DNA from 2 places in the Streptomyces sp. NBC_01546 genome. Region 2 is predicted to be linked to the other one. Evidence: predicted binding sites of a transcription regulator. Region 2 holds the regulator's gene; the other holds the start of a gene.

Region 1 (14,471 bases), 1.4 Mb from region 2:
TGCATCAGGATCGACGAAAGGTACGAGGCCGCGCACTTGGCGGCGGAGTTCGAGCCCTGCCCGGTGATCGGGTCGTTGGCGACGACCACGTCCGCGACCCCCAGCACCAGCCCGCCACCCGGGAGGCGCCCGATCGGGTTGCGGACCACCGGAGCGTAGCGGCCGGCCAGCGTCCCGCCCGCGTCCGTCAGCTCCACCTTCGTGGCACGCGCGTACTCCCACGGCGTGTACTTCTCCATCAGCTCCAGCGTGAGCGCCAGGTGCTCCGCCGGGTCCTTCACACCCTGGAACACGTCCAGCGGCCCGCCCGGAATGCCTTCCCAGAACAGGATGTCCGCCCGCCCGGACGTGGTGAGGGTCGGCATCACGAACAGCTCGCCGACGCCCGGGACCAGGTTGCAGCGCACGGCCTCGGTCTCCGGGTGCTCGGGGCGCGGGCCGAGTCCGTGCACGTACGAGACGGCCAGCGCGCGCTGCGGGGCGTCGTACGGGGAGCGTGCCGCGTCGCGCTCGAACATGGACACCAGCTCGCCCTTGCCGGCGGCCAGCAGCACCAGGTCGTACGTGCGGGAGAAGAAGTCGAGGTCGGCGACCGAGGCGCCGTGGATGACCAGCTGCCCGCCGCGCTGCGTGAAGGTGTCGAGCCAGCCGGCCATCTTCACGCGCTGGTCGACGGACTGCGCGTACCCCTTGAGGCGGCCGAGCCAGTCGATGGCGCGGCCCGCGTCGGGGGCCGCCACCGAGACGCCGAGGCCCTCGATCTTCGGGGCCTGCTGCTCCCAGAAGTTGATCTGGAGGTCACGCTCGTGGCGCAGTGCCGTGTCGAACATGCACTGCGTGGACATCACCCGGCCGGTGCGGATCTCGTCCGCCGTCCGGTTGGACATGAGGGTGACCTCGTACCCCTTCGACTGGAGTCCGAGGGCGAGCTGGAGACCGGACTGGCCGGCTCCTACGACAAGTATCTTGCGCATCTCTCACGTTCTCTATTCGGGAGTGGTGTCGAGGGCGTGCCCGACCAGGGTCAGCAGGGATTCGACGACCGTCGCGCGGCGCCGCGCGTCCATGATCACGACGGGGACGTGCGGCGGGATGCTGAGCGCCTCCCGCACGTCCTCGGGTTCGTACGAGGCCGAACCCTCGAAGTGGTTGACGGCGACGGCGTACGGCAGCCCGCAGCTCTCGAAGTAGTCGAGGGCCGGGAAGCAGTCGCGCAGCCGCCGCGTGTCGGCCAGGACGATGCCGCCGACCGCGCCGCGCACCAGGTCGTCCCACATGAACCAGAACCGCTCCTGGCCCGGGGTCCCGTACACGTACAGCACCAGGTCGTCGTCGAGGGTGACGCGGCCGAAGTCCATCGCGACGGTGGTGGTGTGCTTGTCCGGGGTGCCGGTCAGGTCGTCGGTCGGGACGCTGGCCTGGGTCATCACCGCCTCGGTGCGCAGCGGCGTGATCTCGGAGACGGAGGAGACGAAGGTGGTCTTGCCGACCCCGAAGCCACCCGCGACCAGCACCTTGACGGCGACGGGCGCGCGGGAGCGGTCGTACTGCCAGGGCTGGACGGGCTCGTCGGCTCCAGCGGACGGCGACACCGGCTGGTCAGAGACGGCGAAGACCACTGAGCACCCTTTCGAGCAGCGCGCGTTCGGGACGGCCGGTGCCGTGGCCCGTGCCGAAGACGCGGATCCGTCCCTGGTCGGCGAGGTCGCTGACGAGGACGCGGACCACGCCGAGCGGCAGCTTCAGCAGCGCGGCGATCTCGGCGATCGTGCGCATGCGGCGGCAGACCTCGACGATGGCGGGCATCTCGGGCATGCGGTCGGGCGCCTTGACGGGAGCCGCGTCCAGGGCGGCGACGAAGGTCTCCACCAGCAGGACCTGCGTGAAGCGGGTCCGGCCGCCCGTGAGGGAGTACGGGCGGACGCGGGCGGGACGGCGGTCGGCGCCGCGTATCGGCAGCCGGTCGGTGGCCGGACTCCTCACGGGGTTTTCTCCATCGACTGGCGCAGCTCACTGCGGACTTCGGGGGTCAGGACGTGGCCGGCGCGGCCGACGAACAGGGCCATGTGGTAGGCGACGACGCTCATGTCGCAGTCGGGCGTGGCGTGCACGCCCAGCAGGGAGCCGTCGCTGATGGCCATGACGAAGACGGAGCCGTGCTCCATCGCCACCATGGTCTGTTTGACGGAGCCGCCGTCCATGAGGGCGGCGGCACCGGTGGTGAGGCTGCCGAGGCCGGAGACGATGGTGGCGAGGTCGGCACAGGCGCCCCGCGGGCCCTTCGCGCGCGACTCCTGGGGGGATTCCGCTCCCGGGTCGGAGGACAGGAGCAGCAGCCCGTCCGAGGAGACGACGGCGACGGAGTTGACGCCGGGCACCTCCTCGACCAGGTCGGTCAGCAGCCATTGCAGGTTGCGGGCCTGGGTGCTCAGTCCGTACGTACTGGGCGCGGTCATGTGCGTGCCTCCTGTGCGGTGTCCCCCCGGTCGGTCTGCCCGTGCTGCGGCTCGTGCTCCTGCGCGTGCTCCTGCTCGAGCTCGGCGGCGGCCACGCGCCGCCCGTCCTGGGCGCCCTGGTAGAACCCGCCGAGGCGGCGGCGCAGTTCTTCGGCGTCGACCTTGCGCGGCGGCTCGGGCCGTACCTCATCCGCGCGGCCGGCGGCCACGGACCGCGGAGTCCGCTTCGGCAGGCCCTTGTCGGTGACGACCTCGGCCCCGGCGTCGGCCGGGTCGGCGGGGTGGCTGCCCTGCCGGGGCAGCCAGCTGTCCTCGGCGCTGGCATGGCTGTGCGGATCCGAATCCTGCTCCGGCTCCTGATCCGGCTCGGGCGCGGATTCCCGTACGTCGGCACCCGACTCGGCACCGGGCGCGCCGGCCGGGATCTCCGACCCGGGGTCCGGCTCACCGAAGCCGGCCACTTCCGCGTCGGGGACGACCCGCGCGAGCAACTGCTCCTCGGGACCGGGCCCGGCCGGGACCTCCGCCGCCGGGGCCTCCACGGGGACCTCAGCCGCCAGGGCCTCCACCGCGACCTCAGCCGCAGGAGCCTCCGCCGAGGCCTCCGCGAGCGGAGCCTCCGGAACCGGACCCTCGCCGCGCAGCCGGCTCGGCAGCGTGTTCTCGTTCGCCTCCGCGACCACGCCCGGCAGGTGCAGCGCGGGCGCGCCCGGCGTGGCCAGGGCGTGCACCGGCGAGGCCGGCGGGGTGGTGGGCAGCAGCGCGGCCGGGACGACCACCATCGCCTCGGTGCCGCCGTGCCGCGGAGCGCGCAGCTCCGCGGTGACCCCGTGGCGCGCCGCGAGGCGTCCGGCCACGTACAGGCCGAGGCCCAGGCCGTGTTCCGCCTCGGGCTCCTCGTCGTAGGCCTCGGGCGTGGACAGCCGGGAGTTGAGCGATTCCAGCCGGTCCTCGGTGACCCCGATGCCCTCGTCGACGACGGACAGCACCACGTCGCCGGAGTCCAGCAGCCACCCGGACACCTTGACCTTGACCTCCGGCGGCGAGAACGTCGTCGCGTTCTCCAGCAGCTCGGCGAGGACGTGCGAGATGTCGTCAGCCGCGTGCCCCGCGACCTGGGTGTACGAGGGCAGCGCCGCGAGGTCGACGCGCTCGTAGCGCTCGATCTCGCTCACGGCCGCCCGCATGACGTCGACCAGCGGCACCGGCAGCCCCTGGCCGTGGCCGTGCTCCTGACCGGCCAGGACCAGCAGGTTCTCGTTGTGGCGGCGCATCACGGTCGCCAGGTGGTCCAGCTTGAACAGGGTCGCCAGGCGGTCCGGGTCCTGTTCCTTGGACTCCAGCTCCTCGATGACCGCGAGCTGGCGCTCCACCAGACCGAGGGTCCGCAGCGACAGCGAGACGGAGGTCGTCGACATGATGCGGCGGTGCTCCTCCAGCCCGGCCCGCAGCTTCGCCAGCTCCTCCTCCAGCACCTCGCGGCCCGAGGCGAGCGCCTCGTTGCGGCCGATGATCCGGCGCCGGTCGGCGTCGAGCCCGGCGATCCGGGTGTGCAGGGAGACGGTCTGGTCGCGCACCGCGTTCAGGTGGCGCACGACTTCGGCGAACTCGTCGTTGCGGCCGGTGAACCGGACCGGTTCCACCGATCCCTCCGGCGTCGCCAGCCGCGCGGTGCCGCGGCGCAGCACGGACAGCGGCCGGGTCAGCGAGCGGGCAACGGCGGTGGAGACGCCGACGGTGACCAGGAACAGCAGGCCCAGCAGCGCGACCACGGTCTCGAGCCGGGTCACGTCGTCGTCGCGCTGGGCGGCGAGCGCGGAGGCGCGCTGACCGGCGAGGGTCGATTCGACGGACCGCATGCGGTCGATGCGGGCGGTGAGCGCGGAGCCCACGGCGGCCCCGTCGGTCTTGCGGTCGGCCGCGGTGAGCGTGGGCCGGTCGGTGAGCCGCTTGAGGTAGTCGTCGGCGGCCTTGACCTCGGGTCCGGTGACGGTGGCGGCGAGGGTCTGGCGCACGTCGGGCCGCGCGGCCCGCGCGAAGTCGTCCAGGGCGGCCTGTTCCCGTACCCGCGAACGCTGGGCGGCGGTGGTGAGTTCGTCGACCACGGCCGAGTTGGGGAGCTGGTCGCCGCGGGGGACGGCCAGCGCGGCGAGCAGCAGTCCGCGGGTGGACGAGGCCTGTTCCACCGCCTGGCCCAGCGGGGCCATCGGGCGGGTGGTGGCGAGGGCGGCCGTGGCGCGCGGCGGGGTCAGTTCGGCGAGCCGGTCGCCGGGGGCGAGCAGTTCCGCGAGGACTCCGGCGTAGGCCTGGTGGGCGGCGAGGGCGCTGCCCTTGCCGTCGACGGCTTCGGTGCGGACGGCCTGGACGCGGGCGAGGGTGCGGGCGGTCGCCTCGTCGGCGTCGGCCTGGACCTCGGCGAGCTGCCGGTCGGTGCGGGCGGTGCGCTCCTGGACGGGCCCCTTGGCCGCGCCGGGGCGGCCCTTGGCGGCGTACTCGACGACGGCGTCGCGTTCGTCGCCGAGGAGGTGGGCGAGGGTGAGGGTGTGCCGGGTCTGTTCCGCGAGGGTGACCAGGCGCTGGGAGTCGTTCAGTTCCCTCGTGGCGGAGACGACGGCGGGGGCGCCGGCCGCGAGGACGGTGAGGCCGGCGACGGCCACGCCTACGACCAGCCTGCGGCGCACGCGGACGCGGCGTCCTGCGGGGGCCGGGCCGTCGGTGGCGGTGCCGTTCTTCCGAGACCGCTTCTTCTGCACCGGTGCTCGCAATCCTGTACGTGTGCTCTTGCTCGTCTACTCGTGTGGCCGAGGTAACGGCCGGTCAACAAGTAAACGCCTCCTGCCCCCTCGTACCGCCTCAGACCTTTGCAGTGTGATGGGGACAGAGCCGCACATCGCCCACCCGGCCACTCGAACGAGTGAACATCACGGATGAGTTGGCGACCAACTCGGGCACCCGGTGCCAGAGCGCTTCCGTGGACAGGTGGTTGAAAGATCGATGCGGGCTTTGGCAGTATGCCCGCCCACATCGCGGGCCTCCGGCGCCCGGCCCTCCGGCGCCCCGCACGGGAGCCCGCCCGCCGCCTCGCCCGTTGGTACGGACCTACCCTCGCTCGGCGACCCCGCGCCCGGCAGAATGCCCGCATGCGCATCGACCTCGCCTCTGCCCCCGGCAGCCCGGAACGCCCCAATGAGGACTGGGTGTCGGCCGCGATCCCCGCTTCGGGCGGTGGCGTACTGGTCGCCCTGGACGGGGTCACTCCGCCGCGCGGCGAGGACGGCTGCGTGCACGGGGTGCCGTGGTTCGCGGCCCGGCTCGGCGGCCGATTGACCGAACTGTCCGGATCGCGGCGGGACATGCCGCTCGACCGGATCCTGGCGGAGGCGGTCCGCACCACGGCCGAGGCGCACCGGGACACCTGTGACCTTTCTCACGTCCGCACGCCGCAGGCGACGGTGGTCGTCGTCCGCTGGGACGAGGCGTACGTGGAGCACCTGGTCCTCTCGGACTCCGTACTGCTCCTCCAGGAACCGGGGGGTCAGGTGACGGCGGTGCTCGACGACCGGCTGGACCGGATCCCCCGGGAGGTGCTGCGGTCGGTGGAGGCGACGGACGCCCTGCGGAACGCGGAGGGCGGCTTCTTCACCGCGGCCGCGGATCCGGCGGTGGCGGCCCGGGCGGTGACGGGGCGCACCCCGCGCGGCCGGGTCCGGGCGGTGGCCGCGCTCACGGACGGGGCGAGCCGGTGGACGGACACGTTCGGGGAGGGCGACTGGGCCGAGTGCCTGGCGCTGCTGCGCAAGGAGGGCGCGGAGGGGCTGATCGGCCGGGTCCGCGCGATCGAGTCCGACCCGGCGCGCCCGTCGGCCCGGCACAAGCGGCACGACGACGCCTCGGCGGTCTACGCGGAGCTCTAGGGCCTGTGCGAGCGCTCTACGGGGTGTCTTCGCCCGCGTTCAGCTGGTTGAGGAGCCGGGCCAGTTCCGCCACCTCGCCGCGGTCCCAGTCGGCGAGTTTGCGCATGTACTGCTCGCGCCGGGCCCCTCGTACGCGCAGGAACCGCTCGCGGCCCTCCTCGGTGAGGCCGACCAGGAAGGCCCGGCCGTCGGCGGGGTCCGGCTCGCGGGCGATCAGGCCCAGCACCTCCAGGGCCCGCAGCTGGCGGCTCATGGTGGCCTTGCCGACGCCGAAGTACGCGGCGAGCTCGGTCGCCCGCTGCCGGCCGGCCGCCTCCAGGCGTACGAGGAGCCCGTACGCGGCGGGCTCCAGCTCGGGGTGGAGGGCGCGCGCCATCTCGCCGGAGGAGGCGCGGGCGCGCCGGAGGAAGACGGACAGCTCCCGCTCCAGGGCAAGGAACTCCTGGTCTTCGCTCCCGTGCACGTACCGCTCCTTCGGTGGTGGGTGAGCGGCCAGTATTTCGCAGCGGGCGGGGCTAAGCGGCCTCGGGGAAGTGGGGTGCGCCTCCGCGCCGTCCGGTGCGGTGCCTCGGCGTGCTGCCGCATCGCCCGTGTACTGGACGTACTCGGGCGATGCGGCAGTGCGGCGAGGTGCCGTGCCGGGCGGCGCGGAGGCGTGCCCCACTTCCCCGAGGCCGCTTGGGGCCCGGGACCCCGCCGCAGCGGAGTCCCGGGCCCTCGGCGTGCTTGCCGATCAGGCGGCGGCGGGGACCGTCAGCTCCTCCCGGGCCTGCGCCCCCGACAGGGCGAGCTCCAGTACCTGGCGCACGTCCGTCACCGGGTGCACCTCCAGCCCCTCCAGCACCTCGGCCGGGACGTCGTCCAGGTCGGCCTCGTTGCGCTTGGGGATGATGACGGTGGTCAGGCCCGCCCGGTGCGCGGCGAGCAGCTTCTGCTTGACCCCGCCGATCGGCAGGACGCGCCCGGTCAGCGAGACCTCACCGGTCATGGCCACGTCCGTACGCACCTGGCGCCCGGAGAGCAGCGAGGCGAGCGCCGTCGTCATGGTGATGCCCGCGCTCGGGCCGTCCTTGGGCACCGCGCCGGCCGGGAAGTGGATGTGCACGCCCCGGTCCTTCAGGTCGGCGACCGGCAGCTCGAGTTCGGCGCCGTGCGAGCGCAGGAAGCTGAGCGCGATCTGCGCCGACTCCTTCATGACGTCGCCGAGCTGGCCGGTGAGGGTCAGGCCGGCCGCGCCCGTCTCCGGATCGGCCAGCGAGGCCTCCACGAAGAGGACGTCGCCGCCCGCCCCGGTCACCGCGAGTCCGGTGGCCACGCCGGGGACGGCGGTGCGCCGCTCGGCCGGGTCCTGGGCGGACTCCGGTACGTGGTGGGGCCGTCCGATCAGCCCGCGCAGGTCGTCGGCGCCGATGCTGAAGGGCAGCTCCCGCTCGCCCAGTTCGTGCTGGGAGGCCACCTTGCGCAGCAGTCGCGCGATGGACCGCTCCAGGGTGCGCACGCCCGCCTCGCGGGTGTACTCGCCGGCGAGCTTCCTCAGTGCCTCCTCCTCCAGGACCACCTCGTCGGCGCCCAGGCCGGCGCGCTCCAGCTGGCGCGGCAGCAGGTGGTCGCGGGCGATGACGACCTTCTCGTCCTCGGTGTACCCGTCGAGGCGGACCAGCTCCATCCGGTCGGCCAGCGCCTCCGGGATGGCTTCCAGGACGTTGGCCGTCGCCAGGAACACCACGTCGCTGAGGTCGAGCTCCACCTCCAGGTAGTGGTCGCGGAAGGTGTGGTTCTGCGCCGGGTCCAGGACTTCCAGCAGGGCCGCGGCCGGGTCGCCGCGGAAGTCGGAGCCCACCTTGTCGATCTCGTCGAGGAGCACGACCGGGTTCATCGACCCGGCCTCCTTGATGGCCCGGACGATCCGGCCCGGCAGGGCGCCGACGTAGGTACGGCGGTGTCCTCGCACCTCGGCCTCGTCGCGTACGCCGCCGAGCGCGACCCGGACGAACTTGCGGCCCATGGCGTGGGCCACGGACTCGCCGAGCGAGGTCTTGCCGACGCCGGGCGGCCCGACGAGCGCGAGCACGGCTCCGCCGCGGCGGCCGCCGATGACGCCCATGCCGCGCTCGGTGCGGCGCTTGCGGACGGCGAGGTACTCGGTGATGCGGTCCTTGACGTCGCTGAGCCCGGCGTGTTCGGCGTCGAGGACGGCCCGCGCGCCCTGGATGTCGTACCGGTCCTCGGTCCGCTCGTTCCAGGGCAGCTCGAGCACGGTGTCCAGCCAGGTGCGGATCCAGGAGCCCTCCGGGCTCTGGTCGCTGGCCCGCTCCAGCTTGTCGACCTCCTTGAGGGCGGCCTCCCGGACCTTCTCGGGGAGGTCGGCGGCCTCGACGCGGCTGCGGTAGTCGTCGGACTCCTCGCCGTCCTTCTCCCCGTTCAGCTCGCGCAGTTCCTTGCGGACGGCCTCCAGCTGGCGGCGCAGGAGGAACTCGCGCTGCTGCTTGTCGACGCCGTCCTGTACGTCCTTGGCGATGGACTCGGCGACGTCCTGCTCCGCGAGGTGGTCGCTGAGCGCCTTGATCGCCAGCTTGAGGCGGGCGACGGGGTCGGCGGTCTCGAGCAGTTCGACCTTCTGCTCGACCGTCAGGAACGGCGAGTACCCGGAGTTGTCGGCGAGGGCCGACACCCCTTCGATCTGCTGGACGCGGTCGACGACCTGCCAGGCCCCGCGCTTCTTGAGCCAGCTGGTGGCGAGCGCCTTGTACTCCTTGACGAGCTCGGCGACCGCGCCCGGCAGCGGGTCCGGCACGTGCTCGTCGACGGTCTCGCCCTCGACCCAGAGCGCGGCGCCGGGGCCGGTGGTCCCGGCGCCGATGCGGACGCGCCCGCGGCCGCGGATGAGCGCACCGGGGTCCCCGTCGGAGAGTCGGCCCACCTGCTCGACCGTGCCGAGCACCCCGGTCCCGGCGTACTTCCCGTCGATCCGCGGCACGAGCAGTACCCGGGGTTTCCCTGTGCCCGCCGCGGCCTGGGCCGCTTCCACGGCCCCGCGCACCTCGGTGTCGGACAGGTCCAGCGGAACGACCATTCCGGGCAGCACGACCTCGTCGTCGAGCGGCAGCACGGGCAGAGTGAGCGTTACGGACGTCGAAGCCATGATCAACCCTCCGGCAGTGAAGTTGAGCTATGCCGACTCAATGCATGTGCGCCGCCTGTTGTTCCCCAACCCCCGTTCGCCTGGGGCGAACAGCCGGGAACTCGGATGGACGACGCCTCGGAGCGCGGATGGACGCCCTGGAGTGCACGGGGGAGGGCGGCGGCTTAGCGTCGCCGTGCGAGGCCGCGCGTCACCCGGCCGCGGCACGTGCAAGCGGTCGAGAGGAAGCTCCATGGCAGTCGTGATGACCTTTTCCTGGCCTGAGATCACGTCCGACGTCTACGACGCGGTGCGCAAGCGGGTGCGCTGGGAAGAGGACGCGCCGGACGGGTGTGTGCTGCACACCGCGTGGTTCGTCTCGGGCGGTCTCAACGTGCTCGACGTCTGGGAGTCCGAGGACCACTTCACCCGGTTCATCGCCGCCCGGATCGCCCCCGTGCTCAAGGGCGAACTGGGCGTGCAGAGCGACCCCGAGCCGCAGTTCTTCCCTCTGCACAGGCGCTTCGTCGCCCCGGGCGTCAGCGGCGGCGGCGAGTGATCCATCCGGACGCCGGGCGGGGTCAACCCCCGGCCGGGCCCGTGGCCTCGCCCGTGGCCACCGGGCGCTGGTCCGACGGCAGGCCCCACTCGCTCCAGGAGCCGTCGTACACCGCCAGCTTCCGGTAGCCGGCGAGGTCGGCGCCGAGGGCGAGGACGCACGCGGTGACGCCGGAGCCGCAGCTGAAGTAGAGCCGCTCCCGCTCTCCCGCCAACGCCCGGAAGATCTCGCGGAGTTCCCCGGCGTCCCGCATCAGGCCGCCGTCCCGCTGGAGCTCCCCGAAGGGCAGGTTGAGCGCGCCGGGCATGTGCCCGCCGCGCAGGCCCGGGCGGGGTTCGGGGGCGGCGCCGGCGAAGCGTTCGCGGGTGCGGGCGTCGAGGACGGCGGCGGCGGGGTCGGCCAGGGCCTCGGCGACCGCCGAGCTGTCGACCAGCAGCCCGGGGCGCGGGCGGGCGGTGAAGGAGCCGCGCGGGCCCTCGTACGCCGGGCGGGCGGCCTCCACGGGCAGGCCGGCGGCCGTCCAGGCGGGCAGTCCCCCGTCGAGGACGGCGACCCGGTCGAAGCCCATGGCGCGCAGCATCCACCAGGCGCGGGCGCTGGAGTAGACGCCGGCGCCGTCGTACACGACCACGGTGTCGGTGTCGCGGACGCCGAGGGCCCGCATCGCCTCACCGAACCGCGCGGCCGCGGGCATGGTGTGCGGGGCCGGGGCGTCGTGGTCGGACAGGTCCCCGTCGAGGTCGAAGGGGCGGGCGCCGGGGATGCGGTGCCCGGCGCCGCGGTGGGCGCCGACGGAGGCGTCGAAGACGACCAGCCCGGGCGCGGCGAGCCGGTCGGCCAGCCAGTCGGCCCCGACCAGCGGCCCGGACGGCTCAAGGGAGTTGGGGGTCATACGGCGGCTCCTCGACGTGGTGGGCCACATCCTGCCGCACGCCTCACGCCGGGCAGCCGCCCGGGCGGGCGTAGAGCGCGACGCGGGCGCCCCGTACGCCGGTGACCGAGCACAGTTCGAACCGGGCGGCCAGCGTCTCCCGCTTCACCACCTCGCGCGGATACGGGTCCAGCGGCTGGCCGGCCGGGTCCAGCAGGGCGATGACCCGGGGGGACGCGACGAGCGCCTCGCGGATCTCCGCCGCGGGCAGCTCGGTGCCCTGGAGGCTGTGCGAGGCCACCGGGGAGCGGTCCAGGGCCACGTCGCGCAGCCCGCCGTAGACGTCCGGCGAGGACAGCAGCCACTCGCGCCGCCGCGACGGCAGGAAGGCCACCGCGTCCCCCGGCCGGGCCCGCTCCCGGACCGCGGCGGCCACCGCGAGCACGTCGTCCTTGCGGCTCTCGGGCGTGCGCAGCCACACCGACCAGATGCCGAAGGGTACGAGCAGGGCCGCGACCGGCAGCCACGGCCACCAGCCGCGCGCCGTCGCCAGCCTGGCCCCCGCCAGCAGGGCGAGCCCGGCCAGCGCGTAGAGCACGTACCGGTCGACGTACCAGGGGTGGACCAGCGAGAGCGTCATCAGCAGCCCGGGCGGCAGCAGCGCGAGGGGCACGGCCACGCGGACCAGGAGGCTCCGGTGCCCCGCTTCCCCGAGGCCGCCCGGGTCCCGCGACCCGGCGCCCCGCGCGAGCAGCAGCACGGCGGCCACGAGCACCCCGTACGCCGCCCAGTCCTGCCAGCTCGGCCGTCCGAGCCAGCCGAGCTGCTGCTCCGCCTGCCGGGCGCTGACCAGGGCGAGGGGCAGCAGCAGGACCACGACGGCCCCGGCGGCGATGCGCCAGCCGCGCGAGCGCCAGGCGGTGAACGCGTGCGCGAGCAGGGCCAGCACCGCGAACTCGTGCAGCCAGCAGCCGAGCAGCAGCACCACCGCGTACGCCGCCCACCGCTCGCGCAGCATCAGGTACGTCGCCCACACCACCGCGGCGGCGACGAGGGCGTACGAGCGCCCCTCCTGGGCGTACATCTGCACGGGCGGGAGTACGGCGTACACGAGCCCGGAGAGCAGCGCGGCCCGCTCCCCCGCGAGCCGGTGCCCGATCGCGGCCACCCCGGCGGCCGCGAGGGCGGTGGCGGCGACGGACGGCAGCCGCAGTGCCCACGGGCCGCCGTCCCAGGCCAGGAACACCCCGTGCATGAGCAGGTAGTACAGGCCGTGCACGGCGTCCACCTGGCCGAGCAGCTCCCAGAGCCCGCCGAGCGGCCGGTGGGCCACCTGCCAGGTGACGGACTCGTCGCGCCACATGCTGCCGCCGCGCTCCAGGCCCCAGAGGCCGAGGAGGGCGGCGACCAGCGGCGGGAGCACGCGCCAGGGGGCGATGCGGCGGATGGCTGCCTCCGGGTGCTGTCGTAACGGGTGCGGGGACTCCATACTCGGGGTTCCGGGGGAGTACCTGCGGAGGTGGGTGTGCGAGCGTTGCGAGTGGTGGCGGTGACAAGCGCGGTCCTGTGCGCGGTCCTGGTCGGATGCGGACCGTCCGGTGCGGATGACGTCGACGGCCGGCCCGCGCCGACGGGCACGGCGAGCCCGGCGGCCACACCCGCTCCCACGACGGCGGGCCCGGCCCCTGCGACGACCCCCGCCACGCCCCCGGCCGCGACCGAGACCCTGGTCCGGGTCAGCCGCAGCGGCGGCTTCGCCGGCCAGACCCACACCCTCGTCGTCAAGGGCGACGGCTCGTGGACCCGGCTGGGCAGCCAGGCCGAGCCGGAGGGCACCGGAAAGCTGTCGGAGGCGGAGCTCGCGACCCTGCGCACCGCCCTCCGGGAGGCGGACTTCGCGCATCTGCCCAGGTTCGCGACGGGCGACCCGAAGGTCTACGACGGGTTCGTCTACGCGTTCGTGCACGGCGGTTTCGAGGTGGCCGCCGACGAGGAGGCCCTGGCCCCGGCCCTGAAGAAGGTACTGGAGGCGCTGCCCGGGTTCACGGCCGGCTGAGGCCCTGCGGGCCCGGAAGGGCCGCCAGACCCGTACCCGCGACCGAGATCTCCCGCAGCCGCCGGTCGAGGAAGGCGTGCAGCCGGGCCGGCATGTCCACGCTCGCGGGGGCGAGCACCCACTGGATCTGCAGGCCGTCCATGATCGCGAGGGTCTCGCGGCCGACGGCCTCGCAGTCGGTGCCGGGGCGCAGTTCGCCGCGCGCGATGCCGGCCTCCAGCAGGTCGACGGTGTAGCCGAGCACGCGGGCGTAGCGCTCCCGGAAGTACGCGTGGGCGGGATGCCCGGGGTTGCCGGACTCGCCGACCAGGGTGTTGAACATCCGGACGAGGCCGGGCCGGCGCGCGTTGTCGGCGGCGAGGGCGACGACGGTGGTGAAGTGCGCGGCCACCGAGTCGGCCGGCTCGCTGAACAGCCGCTCGATGTCGTGCCGTTCGCTTTGCGCCAGCACGGACAGCAGCAGGTCCTCCTTGCTGCGGAAGTGGTGCAGCAGCCCGCCCTGGGTGATCCCGCAGTCGGCCGCGATGCGGGCCAGCGAGGAGGCGTGGAAGCCCCACTGCGCGAAGTGCTCGACCGCGGTGTCGAGGATCTTCTGCCGACGGGCGTCACCCACCGCATAGGTCCCCCGGCCCCCGGCCTTCGGGGCCGTGCGCCCCTTGCCCTGTGCCATGCGAACACCGTCCTGTGCCATGCGAACACCCTAGACGCTGCATATTTTCGGCCACTCACACGGAGTGATCCAGGTCACTTTTAAAAACCTAGTGGGTGCATGGTTTTCACGTTTACGTTGGGGCGCCACGGTCGGCGACGCGACCGAGCCCCCTCAGGAGCCCCCATGAACACCCCCGCCTACAAAGACGCCTCGCTCCCCGTAGACCGGCGCGTCGAGGACCTGCTGTCCCGGATGACGCTGGAGGAGAAGGCCGGCCAGCTCTTCCACTCCATGCTGATGATGAACGCGGACGGCACCCCGGTCACCGAGACCGACGGCTCGATGCTCCCCTTCACCACGCCCGAGCTGATCGGGGAGCGACTCCTCACCCACTTCAACCTGCTCGGTACGTACGGGGCCCGCGAGATGGCCCAGTGGCAGAACGCCGTCCAGGAGATGGCCGCGGCCACCCGCCTCGGCATCCCGGTCACCCTCTCGACCGACCCGCGCCACGCCTTCACCGACAACATCGGCGCCTCCTTCAACGCCGGAGCCTTCTCCGCCTGGCCCGAGGCCCTGGGCCTGGCCGCCATCGGCGACCCTGACCTGGTCTTCCGGTTCGCCGACACCGTCCGCCGCGAGTACCTGGCCGTCGGCTTCCGCGTCGCCCTGCACCCGCAGATCGACCTGGCCAGCGAACCGCGCTGGGCCCGCCAGACCGGCACATTCGGCTCCGACGCCCGGCTGACCGCCGAGCTCGTGCAGGCGTACGTACGCGGCCTCCAGGGCCCGGAGCTGGGCCCCGAGTCCGTGTCCGCCATGGTCAAGCACTTCCCGGGCGG
Region 2 (14,471 bases):
CTTCGAGACCTCCGCCTCGGCCTCGGTGGCCTCGGCCAGCTCGCGCTCCACGGTCGGGATCTCCCCGTAGAGCAGCTTGGAAGCGGTGTCGAAGTCCCCGTCGCGCTGCGCGCGCTCCGCCTGGCCGCGCAGGTCGTCCAGGCGCTCCTTGAGCTCACCGACCCGGTTGAGGGACTGCTTCTCCTTCTCCCAGCGGGCGGTCAGGCCCCGCAGCTCCTCCTCCTTGTCCGCGAGATCCTTGCGGATCTTCTCCAGGCGCTCCAGCGAGGCCGGGTCGGACTCGTTCTTCAGCGCCAGCTCCTCCATCCGCAGCCGGTCCACCGCACGCTGGAGCTCGTCGATCTCCAGGGGGGAGGAGTCGATCTCCATGCGCAGCCGGGACGCGGCCTCGTCGACGAGGTCGATCGCCTTGTCCGGGAGGAAGCGGGAGGTGATGTACCGATCGGAGAGGGTCGCGGCGGCGACCAGCGCACTGTCGTTGATCTGCACCTTGTGGTGGGCCTCGTAGCGGCCCTTGAGCCCGCGCAGGATCGCGATGGTGTCCTCGACGGACGGCTCGGCGACCAGCACCTGCTGGAAACGCCGCTCCAGCGCCGGGTCCTTCTCGATGCGCTCGCGGTACTCGTCCAGCGTCGTCGCGCCGACCATCCGCAGCTCACCACGCGCCAGCATGGGCTTGAGCATGTTGCCCGCGTCCATGGCGGAGTCGCCGCCGGCGCCCGCGCCGACGACCGTGTGCAGCTCGTCGATGAAGGTGATGATCTGGCCGTCGCTCGACTTGATCTCCGCCAGGACGGTCTTCAGCCGCTCCTCGAACTCACCCCGGTACTTCGCGCCCGCGACCATGGCGCCCAGGTCGAGGGAGACGAGCCGCTTGTTCTTCAGCGACTCCGGGACATCGCCCTTGACGATGCGCTGGGCCAGGCCCTCGACCACGGCCGTCTTGCCGACGCCCGGCTCGCCGATGAGCACCGGGTTGTTCTTCGTACGCCGCGAGAGCACCTGCACCACGCGCCGGATCTCGTGGTCCCGGCCGATGACCGGATCGAGCTTGCCCTCACGGGCTGCCGCCGTGAAATCGGTGCCGAACTTCTCCAGCGCCTTGTACTGACCCTCGGGGTCGGGGGTGGTCACCCGCCGCCCTCCTCGTGCGTTCTGGAAGGCGTCCAGCAGCTTCTTCGCGCTCGCGCCCTGTGCGGAAAGGAGCTCACCGGCCGCGCCGCCCTTGGCGGCGAGGGCGATGAGCAGGTGTTCGGTGGAGAGGTAGTCGTCGCCGAGCTTGCCCGCCTGGGCGTCGGCCTCGGCGAGTACGGCGAGCAGGTCGCGGGTGGGCTGCGGGGGCGCGACCGTGGACCCGGTGACGCTGGGCAGGGCGGCGAGCAGCCGCTCCGCGCCGGCCCGTACGGCGGCCTGGTCGGCGTCGGAGGCCGCGAGGAGGTCGGTGATGTTCTCGTTGTCCTCGCCGGCGAGGAGCGCCAGCAGCAGGTGCGCGGGGGTCAGGTCCGCGTGGCCGTCCTTGACGGCCCGGCTGGTGGCCGCGTTCAGCGCATCCCGGCTCTTGTTGGTCAGCTCGGCATCCACGGGTGATGTGCTCCTCTCCGGAGGCTGGACAGAACTATGACATAAACAACCTACGCAAAGTTGAGTCTATTCCACTCAAGGCAGGCCGCGGTACCCCCGACGCGCCCGGGCCCCGTACCCTTCGGGCCATGTCCCATGACGTACTCAACCCGACGCCCGAGTACCTCGCCTTCTGGCGGGAGCGGCACGTCTGCACGCTGACCACGCCGCGCCCGGACGGGACGCCCCACGTGGTGCCGGTGGGCGTGACGTACGACCCGGAGGCCGGTCTGGCCCGGGTGATCAGCAACAAGCACAGCAAGAAGATCCGCAACATCCTGGCGGCGCAGCCGGGCGCGGCCCGGGTCGCGGTCTGCCAGATGGAAGGACGCCGCTGGGCCACCCTCGAGGGGCGCGCGGTGATCCGTACGGACGAGGCGTCGGTCGCCGACGCGGTGGCGCGCTACGCGGAGCGCTACGGGCGGACGCCCTCACCCAATCCCGACCGGGTGGTCATGGAGATCACGCTGGACCGGGCCATGGGCCGGGCCTGAGCCCGGGACCAGGCCGGCGGCCGGTCTGCCCCTCCACATCTTGTCCGGTTCAACTACTGGACGCGGACATCACAACGGCGCCATCGTGGTCAGGTCCACGATGGCGCCGTTGTGTGGGGGAAGCGCCTGAGCGATCTGCAACGACGGGGGAATCGCTTCAGGCACTGCGGGGGGTGGCGGTGGTGATGTCGGGTTCGAAGAGCTGGTGATCGCGCTGATCAAGATTGACGAAGACCATTCCGTAGCGCACCTCGCAGCGGACGGGCTGCGGCGCGCCCCGCGGGCGGCGCAGGCACCGGTAGGCACGTACGTCCTCGTCCTCCTCGCGCACGACGACGATCGGTTGACCGAACAGGGTGACCATCAGCGAATCCCCGGGGTACGGGATCGCCGTGGCCAGGTCGATGAACTGCCATCCCGACCGGTAAGCGGAGGCCATTTCGCGGCGGAAGCCGCGGTCGTCGGGGGTCATGCGACGACCTTCTCCGGCAGGTTGGTCCACCCACTGTCCAGAGGGCCGAGCGTCCACCCGCTGTCCACCGGAGCACTGGTCCAGCCGCTATCGTCCGATATCCCCGCCAACGTGGCTGTGTTGCCGCCGGCCACCCCGTAAGCCACAACCGTGGAGAGAGCAACGGCAACCACCGAGCGAAGCAATCTCTTGTACATCGTCGACTTCGTCCTCACTGGATGGATTCCTCTCCCCCGCATGACAGACGATGACTTATCGAGCCACGCCGACGCCACCGTGGCGGTGCATCATGTTCCTGTAGATGCAAGACCCTGGGGGTGGGAGATATGCCGAAAAATGGTGCGGAACAGACACATCCCCACCCAGTGACGGAACTGTGCGCTCTCGGCGCCGAGCTCTACGCCACTGCGCTCAGCTCGGGGCGCATCGCCCGCGCGGAGGTCGAATACACTCCCTGCCTGCTGGAATTCGCGCTGCTGCACCCGGATCCAGATGACGCGAACTGGCTGCGCCCGGTTCCCCCCACCGTCGCACTCACCCAGCGGCTGCACCCTATCGAGCGGGAGATCCTGCAACGCCGCAGGACGTCCATCGAGCTGGCGGAAGCGTTTGAGCCATTCATGGCCATCAGCGCGCTGACTCCCGCGCCCACGCACGCGATCACCGTGCTCGAGGGGTTCGACCGCATCAACGCGGCACTGAACCTGGCCACCGCCGAATGCCACACGGAGATGCTCACCGTCCAGCCCGGCGGAGCCCGCCCCATAGACGCCCTCACACAGGCCCTGGAGCGCGACCAGCCGCTGACCGACCGCGGGGTCAGCATCCGCACCCTCTACCAGCACACCGCCCGGCACAGCCAGGGAACGCTCGCCTACGTCGAGCGGATATCCGCGGGCAAGGTGGAGATCCGCACCCTCGAGGAACTCATCGAGCGCCTCATCGTCTTCGACCGCACCGTCGCCTTCATCCCCGCCAGCGATGACCGCAGCGTCGCCCTCGAACTGCGCCACCCCGGTCTCGTGGAATACCTCATCAAGGTGTTCGAGCAGCTCTGGCGCCGTGCCACGCCGCTGCTGGAGGAGATCCGGTACGATCCGACGCCCTCGGGGATCTCGGGCGTTCAGCGCTCCATCGCGCAACTCCTCGTCGAGGGGCACGTGGACGAGGCCATCGCGCGCCGCCTGGGCATGAACGTACGGACCTGCCGCGCGCACATCGCCAAGCTGGCCACCGCCCTGGGCAGCGGCAGCCGCGCCCAACTCGGCTTCCTCATAGCCCAGTCGGGCATCCTGGGCCAGGTCTCGGGCCCCGCCCGGGAGCCCCGGCCCTGACCGCTCACGGGAACGGGAACGGGAAAACGCGAACGGGAACGCGGAAGGCCCCGCCCGGTGAGCCGGGCGGGGCCTTCCTGCACGCTGTGGGCGGGCGTCAGTCCATCGGCCGCTTGGGCCGCCACACCACCAGGGCGTTGCCCGGCTGCGGAGGCTGGTACGGAACCAGGTCGCGCCGGTAGGACGCGTGCACCTGGGCCTCGCGCTGCTGCATGGCCACGGCCGCGCCGTCGACAGCCGCGGAGAGCTCGGCCACGCGCTGCTGGAGCGCGGCGACCTGGTTCTCCAGCTCGATGATCCGCTTGATGCCCGCCAGGTTGATGCCCTCGTCCTGGGACAGCGCCTGCACCGTGCGGAGCAGCTCGATGTCACGGGCCGAGTAGCGCCGGCCGCGGCCGGCCGTACGGTCCGGGGAGACCAGGCCGAGACGGTCGTACTGGCGGAGGGTCTGCGGATGCAGGCCCGAGAGCTGGGCGGCCACCGAGATCACGTAGACCGGGGTCTCATCGGTGAGCTGGTAGCCCCCACCCAATCGGGAGGACTGTCGTCGGCGACCGTCCATGTCATGCTCCCTTCGCGGACTCGAACAGCGCGGTGCGCGGGTCCTGCGACTCCGTCGCCTCGCGGTACATCTCCAGCGCCTCGCGGGCCTTGTCCGACAGCTCGGTCGGAACTTCGACCTCCACCGTCACCAGCAGGTCGCCGCGGGTGCCGTCCTTGCGGACCGCTCCCTTGCCGCGGGCCCGCATGGTGCGGCCGTTGGGGGTGCCCGGCGGCAGCTTCAGCGTCACCGAGGGGCCGTTCAGGGTCGGGACCTTGATGTCGGCGCCCAGCGCCGCCTCGGCGAAGGTCACCGGGACGGTCACCGTCAGGTTGTCGTCCTTGCGGCCGAACACCGGGTGGGAGTCGACGTGCACGACGACGTACAGGTCACCGCCGGGACCGCCGCGCTCGCCCGGCGCGCCCTTGCCGCGCAGCCGGATCCGCTGGCCGTCGAAGACGCCTGCCGGGATCCGGACCTGCATGGTGCGCGAGCTGCGGGCGCGCCCGCTGCCCTTGCAGACGTCGCAGGGGGTCTCCGCGATCAGGCCGCGGCCCTTGCAGTCCGCGCAGGGGTCGGTCAGCGAGAACCCGCCGCCGCTGCCCCGCGATACCTGGCCGGTGCCGACGCAGGTCGGGCACACCCGGGGCGTGCCGTTCTTGTCGCCGGTGCCCGAACAGGCCTTGCAGGGGGCCTGCGAGGACATCCGGAGCGGGACCGTGGCCCCGTCCACCGCCTCCGTGAAGGAGAGGGTGACCTCCGACTCGATGTCCTGGCCGCGGCGCGGCTGGGTACGGGTTCCCGTACCGGCGCCGGCGCCGCGGTTGAACAGGCCGCCGAAGACATCGCCCAGGCCGCCGCCGAAGCCGCCGCCCGCGCCCGCCGGCTGCTGTCCGCCGAACAGGTCGCCGAGGTCGAAGTTGAACGAGCCGCCGGCCCCGCCCGGCCCGGGGCGGAAGCCGCCGTTGCCGAACAGGGCGCGCGCCTCGTCGTACTCCTTGCGCTTCTTCGCGTCACCGAGGATGTCGTTCGCCTCGGAGATCTCCTTGAAGCGCGCCTCGGCCGAGGCGTCGCCCTTGTTGGCGTCCGGGTGGAACTCGCGCGCGAGCTTCCGGTACGCCTTCTTGATCTCGGCCTCGGTGGCGTCCTTCGGGACACCGAGGACCTTGTAGTAGTCCTTCTCGACGAAGTCCTTGGTGCTCATCCCCGGTGTCCCTCCTCTCGTGCCTCTACTTGTTCAACATCAGCCCTTGTCGGGGGCATCCGTGTCCTTGTCCGACGGCGTGTCGGCCTCGGCCGACTCGGACTTGGGGGCCGCGCCCGGCTGGGGCTCGGCCACCGCGACCCGCGCGGGGCGGATCGTACGCTCGCCGATCCGGTACCCCGGCTGAAGGATCGCCACGCAGGTGTCCTCCGTGATGTCCGGCGCGTACGAGTGCATCAGGGCCTCGTGGATCGTCGGGTCGAAGGGCTCGCCCTCCTTGCCGAACTGCTGCAGACCCATCTTGGCCGCGGCGGTCTCCAGCGATTCGGCCACCGACTTGAAGCCGCCGACCAGCTCGCCATGCTCCCGCGCCCGGCCGATGTCGTCCAGGGTCGGGAGGAGTTCCGTCAGGAGGGACGCGACCGCGATCTCCTTGACGGCGATCCGGTCCCGCTCCACCCGGCGGCGGTAGTTCTGGTACTCCGCCTGGAGCCGCTGGAGGTCCGCGGTGCGCTCACCGAGCGCCGTACGGGCCTGGTCCAGCTGCGCGAGCAGCGCTACATCCTGTGCTGCGTCCCCGGCCGGGGCCGCCGCCTCCTCCGTGGCGGAGTCGGCGGCCTTCGGCTCGTCGGGCGTGCCGTCGACGGGGACTTCGGGCTTCTCGTCAAAGCCCGGGGTCTCCTCCGACATCAGGCAGCGCCGCCCTTCGGCTTCTCGTCGTCGACGATCTCGGCGTCGACGACGTCGTCGTCGGCCTTGGCCTGACCCGCGTCACCGGCGGCACCCGCGGCGCCCTGAGCGGCCTGGGCGTCGGCGTAGATGGCCTGGCCGAGCTTCTGGCTGACCGCGGCGAGCTTCTCGGTCGCGGTGCGGATCTCGGCGGTGTCCTCGCCCTTGAGCTTTTCCTTCAGCTCGGTGACGGCGGCCTCGACCTCGGTCTTGACGTCGGCCGGGACCTTGTCCTCGTTGTCCTTGACGAACTTCTCCGTCTGGTAGACGAGCTGCTCGCCCTGGTTGCGGGACTCGGCCGCCTCCTTGCGACGCAGGTCCTCGTCCGCGTACTGCTCCGCCTCCTGGCGCATGCGGTCGACCTCGTCCTTGCCGAGCGAGGAGCCGCCGGTGACGGTCATCTTCTGCTCCTTGCCCGTGCCAAGGTCCTTGGCCGTGACGTGCATGATGCCGTTCGCGTCGATGTCGAAGGAGACCTCGATCTGCGGGACGCCACGCGGGGCCGGCGGCAGGCCCGTCAGCTCGAACATGCCGAGCTTCTTGTTGTACGCCGCGATCTCGCGCTCGCCCTGGTAGACCTGGATCTGGACGGACGGCTGGTTGTCCTCGGCCGTCGTGAAGATCTCGGAGCGCTTGGTCGGGATCGTGGTGTTGCGCTCGATCAGCTTGGTCATGATGCCGCCCTTGGTCTCGATACCCAGGGACAGCGGGGTCACGTCGAGGAGCAGGACGTCCTTGACCTCACCCTTGAGCACACCGGCCTGGAGGGTGGCGCCGATGGCGACGACCTCGTCCGGGTTGACGCCCTTGTTGGCGTCCTGACCGCCGGTGAGCTCCTTGACGAGCTCGGCGACGGCCGGCATGCGGGTGGAGCCGCCGACCAGGACCACGTGGTCGATCTCGGACAGCTGGATGCCGGCGTCCTTGATGACGTTGTGGAACGGGGTCTTGCAGCGGTCGAGCAGGTCCGCGGTCAGCTGCTGGAACTGGGCGCGGGTGAGCTTCTCGTCCAGGTGCAGCGGGCCCTCGGCGGAAGCCGTGATGTAGGGCAGGTTGATCGAGGTCTCCGTGGAGGAGGACAGCTCGATCTTCGCCTTCTCGGCGGCCTCGCGCAGACGCTGGAGCGCCATCTTGTCCTTGGACAGGTCGACGCCGTGGCCGTTGGCGAACTGCTTCACCAGGTAGTCGACGACGCGCTGGTCCCAGTCGTCGCCACCGAGGTGGTTGTCACCGTTGGTGGCCTTGACCTCGACGACACCGTCGCCGATCTCCAGGAGCGACACGTCGAAGGTGCCGCCACCGAGGTCGAAGACGAGGATGGTCTGGTCGTCCTTGTCGAGACCGTAGGCCAGGGCGGCGGCGGTCGGCTCGTTGACGATGCGCAGGACGTTGAGGCCCGCGATCTCACCGGCCTCCTTCGTCGCCTGACGCTCGGAGTCGTTGAAGTAGGCCGGGACGGTGATGACCGCGTCCGTGACCTTCTCGCCCAGGTACGCCTCGGCGTCGCGCTTCAGCTTCTGCAGGATGAAGGCGCTCATCTGCTGCGGGTTGAAGTCCTTGCCATCCAGGTTGATCTTCCAGTCAGTGCCCATGTGGCGCTTGACGGAGCGGATGGTCCGGTCCACGTTCGTGACCGCCTGGCGCTTGGCCACCTCGCCGACGAGGACCTCGCCGTTCTTGGCGAAGGCGACGACGGACGGCGTGGTCCTGGCGCCCTCGGCGTTGGTGATGACGGTGGGCTCGCCGCCTTCCAGAACGCTGACGACGGAGTTAGTGGTGCCCAGGTCGATGCCGACCGCACGTGCCATTTCAATTCCTCCAGCTGACTTGAGTGCAACAGACTCAACCATGCCGCATCGTCGCGCTTGCGTCAACAGAGCTGAGTCTGTCCGGCTCAACCTTTAGGCCCCCCTTACGCGCAACTACCCGGGGCTCCACCCCGAACCCCGCGCCCGAACGGGTAACCGCCGCCGCGCGGCACCCGGGGACCGGCTGAGGCGTACGGCACCGTGCTGACATGCCTCTCCTGCTCAGCCTCCCCGCCCTACGGCCGGCCAGGCCTTCGGCCAAGCGGGTGCTGGACCTCGCCGGAGCGGTGATCCTGCTCATCGCGCTCGCCGTCCCCCTCGCGGTGGCGACGGGGCTGCTGTACGCGATCCAGGGCGGGCGGGCCCTCGTACGGGAACCGGCGGCCGGCCTCGGCGGACGGCCGTTCCGGACCTGGGGACTCCGCACGGAGGGCGCGGGCCGCCTCGGCGCGGCCCTGGAGTGGTGCGCACTGGACGGGGCGCCCCGGCTGCTCAACGTGCTCCGCGGGGAGATGTCCCTGGTCGGGCCGCGCCCGGAGCCCCGTACGGACCGCCCCGAGCGGCTCTTCGTACGGCCCGGAATGACCGGGTTGTGGCAGGTCAGCGCGCGCTCCGACCTACCCTGGGAGGAGATGGCACTGCTCGACCGGCACTATGTGGAGAACCACTGGCTGGGGATGGACCTGGCGATCCTGGCGCAGACACCGCGGGCGGCCTGTCGACACAGGCATGCCTGAGCGACACAGATCACCGCACGCTCGGCTACATTGCGGCGTCGGGAATGGGTAACCTCAAGCCTTGACTACATAAGTTACCGCTTAGTAATGCCGCCCGAGGAGCCCTCCCATGCAACTCGCCGCGATCATCGTGTCGCTGGTCCTGACCGTGGTCGGCGTCGCGCTGCTCGCCCGAGCCGTGGCGCAGATCTACCGGTTCGTGAAGCTCGGCCAGCCCGTCCCGGCAGGCAGCCGGACGGACGACCCGAAGGCCCGAACCCTCACCCTCGTCCGGGAGTTCCTCGGGCACAGCCGCATGAACCGCTGGGGCATCGTCGGCTTCGCGCACTGGTTCGTCGCGATCGGCTTCCTTACCCTGCCGCCCACGCTGGCGCAGGCGTACGGCCAGCTCTTCCAGGCCGACTGGACGCTGCCGATCATCGGCGGCTTCCTGCCGTTCGAGATGTACATCGAGTTCATCGGCCTGATGACGGTCGTGGGCATCGTCGTCCTGATGGTCATCCGGCTGCTCAGCCTTCCCTCCCGGGCCGGCCGCAAGTCGCGCTTCACCGGCTCGAAGGCCTGGCAGGCGTACTTCGTCGAATACATCATCCTCACCATCGGCCTCGCGATCCTGTGCCTGCGCGGCCTCGAGGGCGCGATCCACCACGTGGACTCGTACGAGCCGGCGTACTTCGTGTCGTACCCGCTGGTCCTGGCCTTCAAGGGCCTCTCGCTCGGCGCCCTGCAGAACGCCATCTACTTCACCGCGATGATCAAGATCGGCACCTCGCTGATCTGGATGATCGTCGTCTCGCTCAACACCAACATGGGTGTCGCCTGGCACCGCTTCCTCGGCTTCCCGAACATCTGGTTCAAGCGGAACGCCGACGGCGCGGTCGCGCTCGGCGCCCTCCAGCCGATGACCAGCGGTGGCAAGGAGATCGACTTCGAGGACCCGGGCGAGGACGACGTCTTCGGCGTCTCCCAGGTCGAGCAGTTCTCCTGGAAGGGCATCCTCGACTTCTCCACGTGTACGGAGTGCGGTCGCTGCCAGTCGCAGTGCCCGGCCTGGAACACCGGCAAGCCGCTGTCCCCGAAGCTCCTGATCATGTCCCTGCGCGACCACGCGCACGCCAAGGCCCCGTACCTGCTGGCCGGTGGCGGCAAGGACATGGAGGGCAACGAGAAGGCGACTGCGGAACAGCTGAAGGACGTCCCGGCGGCTGCTCTGGCGGAGGCCGAGCGCCCGCTGATCGGGACGGCCGAGGAGAACGGCGTCATCGACCCGGACGTGCTGTGGTCCTGCACGACCTGCGGTGCGTGCGTGGAGCAGTGCCCGGTCGACATCGAGCACATCGACCACATCGTCGACATGCGCCGCTACCAGGTGATGATCGAGTCCGCCTTCCCCTCGGAGGCCGGCACGATGCTCAAGAACCTGGAGAAGAAGGGCAACCCCTGGGGCCTGGCCAAGAAGCAGCGCGTCGAGTGGACCAAGGAGGTCGACTTCGAGGTCCCGATCATCGGGAAGGACGCGGAGGACCTCTCGGAGTTCGACTACCTGTACTGGGTCGGCTGCGCGGGCGCTCTCGAGGACCGGGCCAAGAAGACGACCAAGGCCTTCGCGGAGCTGCTGAACATCGCGGGCGTCAAGTTCGCGATCATGGGCGGCGACGAGAAGTGCACCGGTGACTCGCCTCGCCGCCTGGGCAACGAGCCGCTGTTCCAGCAGCTGGGCCAGGAGAACGTGGCCATGCTGAACATGGCGTTCGGTGAAGACGATGAAGATCCGTCGACCCGGAAGCCGAAGTCGGCGAAGCGGATCGTCTCGACCTGCCCGCACTGCTTCAACACCATCGCGAACGAGTACCCGCAGCTGGGCGGCGAGTACGAGGTCATCCACCACACGCAGCTGCTCCAGCACCTGATCGACGAGGGCCGGCTCACGCCGGTCACGCCGGTGGACGGCCTGATCACGTACCACGACCCGTGCTACCTGGGCCGGCACAACAAGGTCTACACGCCGCCGCGCGAGATCATGTCGGCCGTGCCGGGCCTGCGCCAGCAGGAGATGCACCGCCACAAGGAGCGGGGCTTCTGCTGTGGCGCCGGTGGCGCGCGGATGTGGATGGAGGAGCGGATCGGCAAGCGCATCAACAACGAGCGCGTCGACGAGGCCCTGTCCCTGAACCCCGACATCGTCTCCACCGCCTGCCCGTTCTGCCTGGTCATGCTGACCGACTCGGTCAACGGCAAGAAGAACGACGGCCAGGCGAAGGAGCACGTCCAGGTCGTGGACGTGGCGCAGCTGCTGCTGGACTCGGTGAAGACGCCGGAGCCGGTGGAGGCCGAGCCGGAGCCGGAGCCTGACCCCGAGCCGAAGGCTGAGGCCAAGTCCGAGGCCGAGGCTGAGACCGAGGCGAAGACCGAGGACGCCAAGTAGTCCCCGGCTGACCCCGCAGACACGGAACGGCCGGTCCCCCACTCGGGGGACCGGCCGTTCCGCCGTGTCAGGAGGACCGGCGGCGCAGCATCGCGAAGCCGAGACCGGCCGCACCCGCCGCGGCCATCCCGCCGCCGGCGGCGAGCAGCTTCGGGGTGTCGCCATTCGGCGGGGTGACCCCCTCCGCGCCGGCCTTCACGCCGCCCTTCGGAACGACCTTCCCGACGGCGGGCTTGGCCTCGTCCTTCTTGGCGTCCTTCTTCACGTCGTTCTTCACGCCCTTCTGCACGGTGTACTGCTCGATCAGCTTGCCGTCGAAGTCGTACACCCAGCTGTTCCCGCCGCCCTTGCCGTCGATGACGACGAACTTCACGCGCTTGCCGTCCTGGACGAGCTTGTACGTCCAGCCGTCGTTCTGCGTGCTCGGGTGCTTCAGGTCGATGGTGCCGAGGGAGTTCCCGTTCCGCATCGAGATGTCGACGTGCTTGCCGTTCGAGCCGTCGACCAGCTTGGCGATGCGGCCGTCGGGCATGGTGATCCGCACCGAACTCTCCTTCTTGACCTCGGGCTTGACCTGCGGCTTGGGCTTCTCCACGGGCTTCGGCTGCTGCCCGCCGTCGATCCAGGAGGTCACCGTGCCGTTCGGCTGGAGCACGACGTGCAGGCCGTTGTTCTGGCCGTACGCGGCTGCGCCGCCCTTGCTGACCAGCGTGTCCAGCTTCGTGGAGCCGGCGAAGATGTCCGCCTCGAAGTGGTTGTCGCCGATCTTGTAGACCTTGGCCGTCGAGCCGTCCGCCAGCTTCACGGTGGTGACGTACGCCCGGACGCCGGCGGTCGGCTTGGCCGGCGGAACGGACGGTTCGACGGAGGGCTGAACGGACGGCTCGACGGACGGCTCTACGGACGGGTCGACCTGCGGCTGCTCGATGCCGGGCAGCACCTCCGGCTCCGGGACGGCCGGGGAGTCCGCGAAGGCGGATCCGACCGGAAGGGCCAGGACGGCGGCCGTGCCGGCGACGACGGCGGCGGTACGGAGGGTGGTGCGGCGGGTGCTGCGCATGATGGCTGCTCTTCTCGTGCTCGTTCTCTGCGTGGCGTCGACAGACACGAAGCTACGGTCCGGATATGTGGGTATTCCGTCGGGAACGTAACGAAGACCCGCAGAATGCGGCACAGCCACGTAAACCGGACACCCCACCGTCCCCTAGGGGATGTCACAGGTCAGCCGCAAAGGCCCCCTGTTCCAGCCGCCCGTCCACGGGGCCCGGCAGGACCAGGTACTTTCGATCACGTGGCTGGATTCAGGATCGGACGCGGCCGGGACAACAACCGCACCCCGCAACAACCCCCGCAGCAGCAGCCGTACGGACAGCAGCAACCGCCTCCGTACGGCCAGCAGCCCTACCCTCCCGCAGGCTCGCCACCGCAGCAGCAGTGGCCGCAGCCGGGCGCCGGGGGGCACGGCGAGCCCGAGTACTTCGACCCGTACGGCCAGCAGCAGCCGCCGCAGGCCCCGTACGGTCACGGAGGCCAGGGCGGTCACGGTGGTCACGGCGGCTACACCAACGACAACCCGGGGCACACCCAGGTCTTCGCCGTCGGTGAGGACCCGTACGGCCAGGGCGCGACGTACCAGGCGGGCGCGGCCGCGGCCGCCCCGGCCGGCCCGCGGCTGCCGTGGAAGGAACTCCTCCGCGGCATCGTGATGCGGCCGGGCCAGACCTTCCTCCAGATGCGCGACTACGCCGTCTGGGGTCCGGCGCTGACCGTGACCTTCCTCTACGGGCTCCTCGCGGTCTTCGGCCTCGACGACGCCCGCAAGGACGTGATCAACGCGACCCTGTCCAAGGCCGTACCGATCGTCCTCTCGGCGGGCGCGGCCTTCGTCATCTGCGGGCTGCTCCTGGGCGCGGTCACCCACACGCTGGCCCGCCAGCTGGGCGGCGACGGCTCCTGGCAGCCCACCGTGGGCCTGTCCATGCTGGTCATGTCGCTGACGGACGCCCCGCGCCTGATCTTCGCCGTGTTCCTGGGCGGCGACAACGGGCTGGTCCAGGTCCTGGGCTGGGCCACCTGGGTGGCGGCGGGCGCCCTGTTCACCTCGCTGATCAGCAAGTCCCACGACCTGCCGTGGCCGAAGGCGCTGGGCGCGTCCGCGATCCAGCTGATCGCGCTGCTCTCGATCATCAAGCTGGGCACGATCTAGCGACCGACGCGAAAGGGCCCGCCGCGCAACGGATGCGCGGCGGGCCCTTTTTCGTCTTGTGCCGGACCAGCCGGACCAGCCGGACTAGGCGTCGAGGACCTGGCCCTCACGCTTCACGACGGGCGGCTCGACCGACCAGGGGAAGTTGATCCACTCGTCGGTCTTCTTCCACACGTACTCGCACTTCACGAGCGAGTGGGACTTCTCGTAGATGACGGCGGACCGCACCTCGGCCACGTGGCCCAGGCAGAAGTCGTGGACCAGCTTGAGCGTCTTGCCGGTGTCGGCGACGTCGTCGGCGATCAGCACCTTCTTGTCGGTGAAGTCGATCGCCTCGGGCACGGGCGCCAGCATGACCGGCATCTCCAGCGTGGTGCCGACGCCGGTGTAGAACTCCACGTTCACGAGGTGGATGTTCTTGCAGTCGAGCGCGTACGCCAGGCCGCCGGCGACGAACACCCCGCCCCGGGCGATGCTCAGGATGATGTCGGGCTCGTAGCCGTCGTCGGCGATCGTCTGCGCGAGCTCCCGCACCGCCCGCCCGAACCCCGCGTAGTCAAGATTCTCGCGCACTGCGTCGTCGCTCATGCCTCGTGCCTCACCTGGGTGCGGTGGAAGTTCTGGAAGGAGCGCGAGGCGGTCGGCCCGCGCTGCCCCTGGTACCTGGACCCGTACCGCTCACTGCCGTACGGGAACTCCGCGGGCGAGCTGAGCCGGAACATGCACAGCTGCCCGATCTTCATGCCCGGCCAGAGCTTGATCGGCAGCGTGGCGAGGTTCGACAGCTCCAGGGTCACGTGGCCCGAGAACCCCGGGTCGATGAACCCGGCCGTCGAATGCGTCACCAGACCGAGGCGGCCCAGGCTGGACTTCCCCTCCAGTCTGGAGGCGATGTCGTCGG

The links. Region 2 encodes HspR, which represses chaperone genes until heat shock. Its sites were predicted from a motif close to TTGAGNNNNNNNNNCTCAA; they were not measured.
Region 1: a site for HspR is predicted at 9,535-9,553, ahead of lon (endopeptidase La). Genes of this name have one in related genera too.

What each region holds. Positions count from the first base shown of each region.
Region 1 covers NZ_CP109379.1:2,980,098-2,994,568, forward strand. The annotation lists gene OHA89_RS13205 (styrene monooxygenase/indole monooxygenase family protein) at 1-974, opposite strand, end outside; gene OHA89_RS13210 (ATP/GTP-binding protein) at 987-1,619, opposite strand; gene OHA89_RS13215 (DUF742 domain-containing protein) at 1,600-1,983, opposite strand; gene OHA89_RS13220 (roadblock/LC7 domain-containing protein) at 1,980-2,456, opposite strand; gene OHA89_RS13225 (nitrate- and nitrite sensing domain-containing protein) at 2,453-5,209, opposite strand; gene OHA89_RS13230 (protein phosphatase 2C domain-containing protein) at 5,597-6,370, shown strand; gene OHA89_RS13235 (MarR family winged helix-turn-helix transcriptional regulator) at 6,387-6,833, opposite strand; gene lon (endopeptidase La) at 7,104-9,512, opposite strand; gene OHA89_RS13245 (hypothetical protein) at 9,745-10,050, shown strand; gene OHA89_RS13250 (sulfurtransferase) at 10,073-10,942, opposite strand; gene OHA89_RS13255 (hypothetical protein) at 10,986-12,410, opposite strand; gene OHA89_RS13260 (hypothetical protein) at 12,447-12,977, shown strand; gene OHA89_RS13265 (TetR/AcrR family transcriptional regulator) at 12,964-13,647, opposite strand; gene OHA89_RS13270 (glycoside hydrolase family 3 N-terminal domain-containing protein) at 13,813-14,471, shown strand, end outside.
Region 2 covers NZ_CP109379.1:4,351,316-4,365,786, reverse strand. The annotation lists gene clpB (ATP-dependent chaperone ClpB) at 1-1,581, opposite strand, end outside; gene OHA89_RS19995 (pyridoxamine 5'-phosphate oxidase family protein) at 1,710-2,114, shown strand; gene OHA89_RS19990 ((2Fe-2S)-binding protein) at 2,272-2,586, opposite strand; gene OHA89_RS19985 (helix-turn-helix transcriptional regulator) at 2,913-3,920, shown strand; gene OHA89_RS19980 (heat shock protein transcriptional repressor HspR) at 4,018-4,482, opposite strand; gene dnaJ (molecular chaperone DnaJ) at 4,484-5,665, opposite strand; gene grpE (nucleotide exchange factor GrpE) at 5,705-6,355, opposite strand; gene dnaK (molecular chaperone DnaK) at 6,355-8,202, opposite strand; gene OHA89_RS19960 (sugar transferase) at 8,412-8,939, shown strand; gene OHA89_RS19955 ((Fe-S)-binding protein) at 9,049-11,364, shown strand; gene OHA89_RS19950 (hypothetical protein) at 11,432-12,424, opposite strand; gene OHA89_RS19945 (Yip1 family protein) at 12,656-13,570, shown strand; gene OHA89_RS19940 (phosphoribosyltransferase) at 13,655-14,158, opposite strand; gene dcd (dCTP deaminase) at 14,155-14,471, opposite strand, start outside.